DNA from 2 places in the Streptomyces sp. NPDC059989 genome. Region 2 is predicted to be linked to the other one. Evidence: riboswitches for the same ligand, from Rfam matches in the RefSeq annotation. Region 2 holds a riboswitch; the other holds the start of a gene.
The links. Region 2 has a riboswitch for thiamine pyrophosphate ahead of thiO (glycine oxidase ThiO). Riboswitches for the same ligand answer to the same signal wherever they lie in the genome.
Positions count from the first base shown of each region.

Region 1: it holds a riboswitch for thiamine pyrophosphate, as region 2 does, so the genes downstream of both, ACFWBN_RS15120 (thiamine ABC transporter substrate binding subunit) here and thiO (glycine oxidase ThiO) in region 2, are expected to answer to the same signal.

Region 1 covers NZ_JBHWUO010000014.1:81,571-85,825, forward strand. The annotation lists gene ACFWBN_RS15110 (phosphatidate cytidylyltransferase) at 1-22, shown strand, start outside; gene rlmN (23S rRNA (adenine(2503)-C(2))-methyltransferase RlmN) at 98-1,210, shown strand; TPP riboswitch at 1,269-1,378, shown strand; gene ACFWBN_RS15120 (thiamine ABC transporter substrate binding subunit) at 1,464-2,546, shown strand; gene ACFWBN_RS15125 (ABC transporter permease) at 2,642-4,255, shown strand, end outside.
Region 2 covers NZ_JBHWUO010000084.1:17,933-22,187, forward strand. The annotation lists gene thiE (thiamine phosphate synthase) at 1-575, opposite strand, end outside; gene ACFWBN_RS37575 (Rv2175c family DNA-binding protein) at 652-1,017, opposite strand; gene ACFWBN_RS37580 (NAD(P)/FAD-dependent oxidoreductase) at 1,258-2,472, opposite strand; TPP riboswitch at 2,559-2,671, shown strand; gene thiO (glycine oxidase ThiO) at 2,669-3,853, shown strand; gene thiS (sulfur carrier protein ThiS) at 3,850-4,068, shown strand; gene ACFWBN_RS37595 (thiazole synthase) at 4,074-4,255, shown strand, end outside.

The sequences.
Region 1 (4,255 bases), on a different contig from region 2:
GGCCTTCGTCGGCACGGGCTGATACCGTCCGGGCGGTTACTCTTGAAGGGCGCGCTGCTTCTGCGGCGCGCCTTTCGTCTTACGAGGAGTACCAGCCATGGCCCGCCCTGTTCCGGGAGAGCTCACCTTCGTCGCCCCTCGCGGGGCCAAGAAGCCGCCCCGGCACCTCGCCGACATGACCCCGGCCGAGCGCCGCGAGGCGGTCGCCGCGATCGGCGAGAAGCCGTTCCGGGCCAAGCAGCTCTCGCAGCACTACTTCGCGCGGTACGCGCACGACCCGGCCGAGTGGACGGACATCCCGGCGGGCTCCCGCGAGAAGCTCCAGCAGGAGCTGCTGCCGGACCTGATGAACGTCATCCGGCACATCTCGTGCGACGACGACACCACCCGCAAGACCCTGTGGAAGCTGCACGACGGCACGCTCGTCGAGTCCGTGCTGATGCGCTACCCCGACCGGGTCACCATGTGCATCTCCTCGCAGGCCGGCTGCGGCATGAACTGTCCGTTCTGCGCCACCGGCCAGGCCGGCCTGGACCGCAACCTCTCCACCGCCGAGATCGTGCACCAGATCGTCGACGGCATGCGCGCCCTGCGCGACGGCGAGGTCCCCGGCGGCCCCGCCCGGCTGTCGAACATCGTCTTCATGGGCATGGGCGAGCCGCTGGCCAACTACAACCGCGTGGTCGGCGCCATCCGCCGCCTCACCGACCCGGAGCCCGACGGCCTGGGCCTGTCGCAGCGCGGCATCACCATCTCCACCGTCGGCCTGGTCCCGGCCATGCTGCGCTTCGCCGACGAGGGCTTCAAGTGCCGCCTCGCCGTCTCGCTGCACGCGCCCGACGACGAGCTGCGCGACACCCTGGTCCCCGTGAACACCCGCTGGAACGTCCGCGAGGTGCTCGGCGCGGCCTGGGAGTACGCCGAGAAGTCCGGCCGCCGGATCTCCATCGAGTACGCCCTGATCCGCGACATCAACGACCAGGCCTGGCGCGGCGACCTCCTGGGCAAGCTGCTCAAGGGCAAGCGCGTCCACGTCAACCTGATCCCGCTGAACCCGACGCCGGGCTCCAAGTGGACCGCCTCGCGGCCCGAGGACGAGAAGGCCTTCGTGGAGGCCATCGCCCGGCACGGCGTTCCCGTGACCGTACGGGACACCCGCGGCCAGGAGATCGACGGCGCGTGCGGCCAGCTCGCCGCCTCCGAGCGCTAGATTTCGGTCACGAAGGCTCGCATTCGGCCACGGGGTACCCTGTGGCCGAACCAATTTCATATTCCGACAGGGGAGCGCCACAGCGCTGAGAGTGCGGCAACCGTCATCCGCAGACCCTCTGAACCTCGCCCCGGTCATTCGGGGTAGGAAGTTCGGTCACCACTCAAGCTGTTGCGCCCTGCCCGGCGTCCGCTCCCACAGAGCGCCGGGCAGGGCCGCGTCTTCTCCTGGACATCCCAGGAGGAATTCACCAGTGAGCACCACCAAGAAGATCGCGGGCGCCGCGCTCGCGGCCGCGCTGGGCGTCACCACGCTGAGCGCGTGCGGCGACGCGAACGACAAGTCCGCGGGCGCGACCGACAAGACCGTCACCCTCGTCTCCCACGACTCCTTCAACGTGACCGAGGCGGTCCTGAAGGAGTTCGAGCAGCAGAGCGGCTACACCGTGAAGGTCCTGAAGTCCGGGGACGCGGGCGCCGCGCTGAACCAGGAGATCCTCACCAAGGGCTCCCCGCGCGGCGACGTCTTCTTCGGCGTGGACAACACCCTCCTCTCGCGCGCCCTCGACAACGGCATCTTCACCGCGTACGAGGCCAAGGGCCTGGACGCGGTCAAGCCCGAGTACGTGCTCGACAAGGAACACCGGGTCACCCCGATCGACTCCGGCGACATCTGCGTCAACTACGACAAGGCCTACTTCGCCGACAAGAAGATCGCCCCGCCGCAGACGCTGGACGACCTGATCAAGCCCGAGTACAAGAACCTGCTGGTCACCGAGAACGCCGCGACCTCCTCGCCCGGCCTCGGCTTCATGCTCGCCTCCGTCGGCAAGTACGGCGAGGAGGGCTGGAAGGACTACTGGAGCAAGCTCAAGGCCAACGGCGTCGAGGTCGTCGACGGCTGGGAGCAGGCCTACAACGAGCGGTTCTCCGGCTCCGCGGGCGGCAAGAAGGCCAAGGGCGACCGCCCGCTGGTCGTCTCCTACGCCTCCAGCCCGCCGGTCGAGGTGCTGTACGGCGAGCCGCAGCCGGCCGAGGCCCCGACCGGTGTCTCCACCGGCACCTGCTTCCGCCAGGTCGAGTTCGCGGGCCTGCTCAAGGGAGCGAAGAACGAGGCGGGCGGCAAGGCCCTGCTGGACTTCCTGATCAGCAAGAAGTTCCAGGAGGACATGCCGCTCCAGATGTTCGTGAACCCCGTGACGAAGGACGCTTCCCTGCCGGAGCTGTTCACCAAGCACGGTGTGGTGGTCGAGAAGCCCGAGAACGTGGCTCCCGAGACCATCGCCAAGAACCGTGAGCAGTGGGTCAAGGCATGGACCTCGCTCGTCGTGAAGTAGGCGGCACCAAGGAGTCGGGCGCGGCGCCGGGGGGCGCCGCGCCGGACCCCGGCCCCCGCGAGGGGCCGCGGGCGACCGCCGTGCGGCTCGCCCTGATGGCCGTGCCCCTCGCCTTCTTCGGGCTGTTCTTCGCCTACCCCGTCGCCGCGATCGTCGGGCGCGGCCTCAAGACCGGCGACGGGTGGCAGTTCGGCCGGATCGGCGAGGTGCTGACCCGGCCCGACATCGCCGGTGTGCTGTGGTTCACCACCTGGCAGGCGCTCGCCTCCACCGCGCTCACGCTGCTGATCGCACTCCCCGGCGCATACGTCTTCGCGCGCTTCGAGTTCCCCGGCAAGCAGCTGCTGCGGGCCGTGGTGACCGTGCCCTTCGTGCTGCCGACCGTGGTCGTCGGCACCGCCTTCCTCGCGCTGCTGGGACGCGGCGGGCTGATGGACGAAGCGATGGGGATCCGGCTCGACACCACGGTCTGGGCGATCCTGCTCGCGCACGTCTTCTTCAACTACGCCGTCGTCGTCCGCACGGTCGGCGGGCTGTGGGCCCAGCTGGATCCGCGCCAGGAGGAGGCCGCCCGGGTGCTGGGCGCCGGGCGGTTCACGGCCTGGCGGCGGGTGACGCTGCCCGCGCTGGCCCCGTCGGTGGCCGCCGCCTCGCTGATGGTGTTCCTGTTCACCTTCAGCTCCTTCGGCGTCGTACTGATCCTGGGCGGCCCCTCGTACTCCACCCTGGAGGTGGAGGTCTACCGGCAGACCGCGCAGCTCCTGGACCTGCCGACGGCCGCCGTACTGACGATGGTCCAGTTCGCCGCGATCGGCGCGATCCTCGCAGTGCACGCCTGGACCGTGCGCAAGCGGGAGACCGCGCTGCGGCTGGTGGATCCGGGCCGCACCACGCACCGGCCGCGCGGCTGGGCGCAGCGGGCCCTGCTGGGCGGGGTGCTGCTGACGGTGGCGCTGCTGATCGTGCTGCCACTGGGCGTGCTGGTGGAACGCTCCTTCGACGCCCCCGGCGGATACGGCCTCGGCTTCTACCGGGCCCTGCAGGACGCGGGCGCCGGTGGCGGAACCTTCCTCGTACCGCCGCTGGAGGCGATCGGGAACTCCCTGCAGTACGCGCTCGCCGCCACCGCGATCGCCCTGGTCATCGGCGGGCTCGCGGCCGCGGCACTGACCCGGCGCGGGGGCCGTTTCGTACGGGGCTTCGACGCGCTGCTGATGCTCCCGCTGGGCGTCTCCGCCGTGACGGTGGGCTTCGGCTTCCTGATCACGCTGGACAAGCCGCCGCTGGACCTGCGGACCTCGTGGATCCTGGTGCCGCTCGCGCAGGCGCTGGTGGGCGTGCCGTTCGTCGTACGGACCATGCTGCCGGTGCTGCGCGCGGTGGACGGGCGGCTGCGGGAGGCCGCCGCCGTGCTCGGCGCCTCCCCGCTGCGGGCCTGGCGGGAGGTGGACCTGCCGCTGGTGCGGCGGGCGCTGCTGATCGCGGCCGGGTTCGCCTTTGCGGTCTCGCTGGGGGAGTTCGGTGCCACCGTCTTCATCGCGCGCCCGGACCAGCCGACGCTGCCGGTGGCCGTGGCGCGGCTGCTGGGACGGGCCGGAGAGATGAACTACGGGCAGGCGATGGCCCTGAGCACGATTCTGATGCTGGTGTGCGCGGTGTCCCTGCTGGTGCTGGAGCGACTGCGTCCCGACAAGACCTCGGGAGAGTTC
Region 2 (4,255 bases):
TCGGTGAGGGCGCGGACGACGACCACGCGGGTGGCTCCGGCGTCCAGGACCTCGTCCAGGTTCGTGGCGTCGATGCCGCCGATCGCGAACCAGGGCCGGTCCTGCTCCAGGGAGGCCGTGTACCGGACCAGTCCGAGGCCGGGGGCGAAGCGGCCGGGCTTGGTGGGGGTCGGCCAGCAGGGGCCGGTGCAGAAGTAGTCCACGCCGGGCTCGGCGACGGCCGCGTCGACCTCGGCCTCGGCGTGGCAGGAGCGGCCGATGAGCACCTGCTCGCCCAGGATGGCGCGGGCGGCCGGGACCGGGATGTCGCCCTGGCCGAGGTGGAGCACGTCGGAGCCGATGGCGTGGGCGACGTCGGCCCGGTCGTTCACGGCGAGGAGCTTGCCGTGGCGGCGTGCGGCCTCGGCGAACACCTGGAGGTGTTCGAGCTCTTCGCCGGCCTCCATGCCCTTGTCGCGGAGCTGGACGATGTCCACGCCGCCGGCCAGGACGGCGTCCAGGAATTCGGGGAGGTCGCCCTGCTTCTTGCGGGCGTCCGTGCACAGGTAGAGCCGGGCGTCGGACAGCTGCTGCATGGGTGTACCCCCCGTGGTGGAAGCGGTGTACGGGCCCGGGGGCCCGTACACCGCGGTGGAGCGGATGCGGATCAGGTCAGAGGGCGAGCGCCTGGGCGCGGCGCTTGACCTCCGTGCCGCGATTCTCGCTCAGCGCCTGGGCGGGGGTGCCGGGCAGGGTCGGGTCCGGGGTGAACATCCACTCCAGGATCTCCGCGTCGGAGAAGCCGTCGTCGCGGAGCACGGTCAGCAGGCCGACCAGGCCCTTGACGACCTTGTCTCCGTCGAGGAAGGGCGCGGGTACCTGGAGGGAGCGGTTCTCGCCGCGGCGCACGGCGAGCAGCTGACCTTCCTTGACCATCTGGCGGACCCGGGTCACCTCGACGTCGAGCATCTCCGCGATGTCGGGGAGGTACAGCCAGGAGGGGACAAGGGCATCGATCTTTGCGTCAATCTCGGTCACGGGCACAAGCCTGCCATCTCGGCTCCGCCGCCGGTACTCGGAGCGCCCCGTCCGGGTCCCGCCCCGGGGACACGGGGCTCCGCCCCGGACCCCGCTCCTCAAACGCCGGAGGGGCTGGATTTCGCTCCGGCCGGAGCCAAACGCAGCCTCGCCGGCGTTTGAGGCGTGGGTCCGGGCGGAGCCCGGGGAACGGTGGAAGGGCGGGTAGGGGACCGTTCCGCGCAGCGGCGGCCCGGCCCGCTAAAGGGTGGCGGACTTCAGCGCGACCCCGGGGTCGGAGACCTTGGCCGGATCCACCGACTCCCCCGTCTCGATCAGCCGCCGCCCCTGCGCCACGTCGCGCGGGCGGCCCACCGCCAGGACGGCGACCAGGGCGCCGCCGCGCAGCCAGCACACCGACCAGGCGCGCTCGGCCGGGTCCCCGCGCCAGAGCATCGTGTCGGCCCCGCCGTGGTGGCCGGCGTACTGCACGAAGCGCCCGAACTGCTCCGACCAGAAGTACGGCACCGGGTCGTAGACCTTGGCCGGCTCGCCGGCCAGGATGTTCGCGGCGACCGTGCGCGGCCCCTGGAGCGCGTTGTCCCAGTGGTGCACGAGCAGCCGCTTCCCGTACCGCCCGGACGGGAAGGAGGCGCAGTCGCCGACGGCGTACACGCCGGGCAGCGAGGTGCGCAGGTACTCGTCGGCGAGGACCGCGCCGTCGGGGCCCAGCTCCACGCCGGTCCCGGCCATCCATCCGGTGGCGGGGCGGGCGCCGATGCCGACCACCACCGCGCCGGCCGGCAGGGCCCGCCCGTCGGCCAGCAGGACCCGGCCCTCCTCGATCCCGGCGACCTTCGCGCCGGTGATCAGCTCGGCGCCGGCCTCCGCGTACCAGCCCGCCATGGGCTCGGCGACCTCCGCTGGCATCGCCCCGGCCAGGACCCGGTCCGCGGCCTCGACCACGGTGACCTCGCAGCCCGACTCCCGGGCCGCGGTGGCGAACTCCGCGCCGATCCAGCCCGCCCCGACGACCACCGTCGACGGCGCCTGCGCCAGGACCGGGCGCAGCCGCGCCGCGTCGTCCAGGGTGCGCAGGAGGTGGACGCCCGGGACGCCGGCGGTGCCGGGCAGGGTCATCGGCTCGGCGCCGGTCGCCAGCACGAGGATCCCGTACGGGACCGGGCCCGCCTCGGTGTCCAGCTCGCGGTCGGCGGCCCGCAGTCCGGTGACCTCCGTGCCGAGCCTGAGCTCGATGCCGAGCCCTTCGAAGTCCACGTCGAAGGCGGAGTCCTCGGCCTTGCCGAGCAGCACCGCCTTGGACAGCGGGGGCCGGTCGTAGGGCTGGTGGGGTTCGGCTCCCAGCAGGGTCAGCGGGCCGGTGAAGCCCTGCTCCCGCAGCGCGACCGCGGTCTGCACCCCGGCCATTCCGGCGCCGACGATCACGACGCCGTTCTCGGTCTGTTCCATCTGCATGATCATCCGGACACCCTAATCACCTGACGGGCCGTCAGGAAGAGGTGCCCCTTACCCGCCGTCCGCGGCAGGGATAGTCTGGCCACCGTACCTATCGCGGGAGTCCGGGCGCACCGGGCTGAGAGGGAGGCTGGCCGGCCTCCGACCGTACGAACCTGATCCGGGTCATGCCGGCGAAGGGAGGGGCTGGACGCCCATGCACTCATCTCGGAACGGATCCGGTCGAAACGGATCCGACGTCCTCGTCATCGGGGGCGGCATCATCGGCCTGGTCACGGCCTGGCGGGCGGCGCGGCGCGGCCTGCGCACCGTGCTCGCCGACCCGGCGCCCGGCGGCGGAGCCGCCCAGGTCGCGGCCGGCATGCTGGCCCCCGTCACCGAACTGCACTACGGCGAGGAAGCCCTGCTGGGCCTGGGTCTCGCCTCCGCCGAGCGCTACCCGGAGTTCGCCGCCGAACTCGCCGACGCCGCCGGCGGCATGGACATCGGCTACCGCGCCTGCGGCACCCTCGCCGTCGCCCTCGACGCCGACGACCGGCTCCACCTGCGCGAGCTGCACGCCCTCCAGCGCCGCTGCGGCCTGGAGTCCGAGTGGCTCACCGGCCGCGAGTGCCGCCGCCTGGAGCCGATGCTGGCCCCGGGCGTCCGTGGCGGCCTGCGCGTGGACGGCGACCACCAGGTCGACCCGCGCCGGCTCGCGGCCGCCCTGCTGGCCGCCTGCGAGGGGGCCGGGGTGGCCCTCCACCGGGCGGCCGCGGAACGGCTGCTCGTCACCGCCGACCGGGCGGCCGGGGCCGTCCTCGACGACGGTACGGAGCTGCGCGCGGACCAGGTGGTCCTGGCGGCGGGCTCGCTCAGCGGCCGGCTGACGGGCGTACCGCCCGAGGTCGTGGCCCCCGTACGGCCGGTCAAGGGCCAGGTCCTGCGCCTGTCCGTACCGGCGGCGTACGCGCCGTTCCTGTCGCGGACGGTACGGGCGGTCGTGCGCGGCAGCCACGTCTACCTCGTGCCGCGCGAGAACGGCGAGCTCGTCATCGGCGCCACCAGCGAGGAACTCGGCTGGGACACCACGGTCACCGCGGGCGGGGTCTACGAACTCCTCCGCGACGCCCACGAGCTGGTGCCCGGCATCACCGAACTCCCCCTCACCGAAACCCGGGCGGGACTGCGGCCCGGCTCCCCCGACAACGCCCCGCTGCTGGGCCCGACCGACCTGCCGGGCCTGCACCTGGCCACCGGGCACTACCGCAACGGGGTGCTGCTGACCCCGCTCACCGGCGACGTGATGGCGGAGCTGCTGACCACCGGCGAACTGCCGGACATCGCACGCCCCTTCACCCCGCGCCGCTTCTCCACCGCACGACAGGAGTCGTACGCATGACCTTCCCCGTCTCCGTATCCGTCTCCGTCAACGGCGAGCCGCGCGAGGTCGCGGCCGGCACCACGCTCGACGCGGTGGTCGCCATCCTGACCACGGCCCCCTCCGGCGTGGCCGCGGCACTCAACGAGACCGTGGTCCCGCGCGGGCAGTGGCCCGCCACGCCGGTGGGCGAGGGCGACCGGATCGAGATCCTCACCGCGGTCCAGGGAGGCTGAGGGGCATGGCAGACGACCTCTTCACCCTCGGCGACCGCACCTTCTCCTCCCGCCTGATCATGGGTACGGGCGGGGCCCCGAGCCTGGACACCCTGGAACGGGCCCTCGTCACCTCCGGCACCGAACTCACCACGGTGGCGATGCGCCGCCTGGACCCCACGGTCCAGGGCTCCGTCCTGTCCGTCCT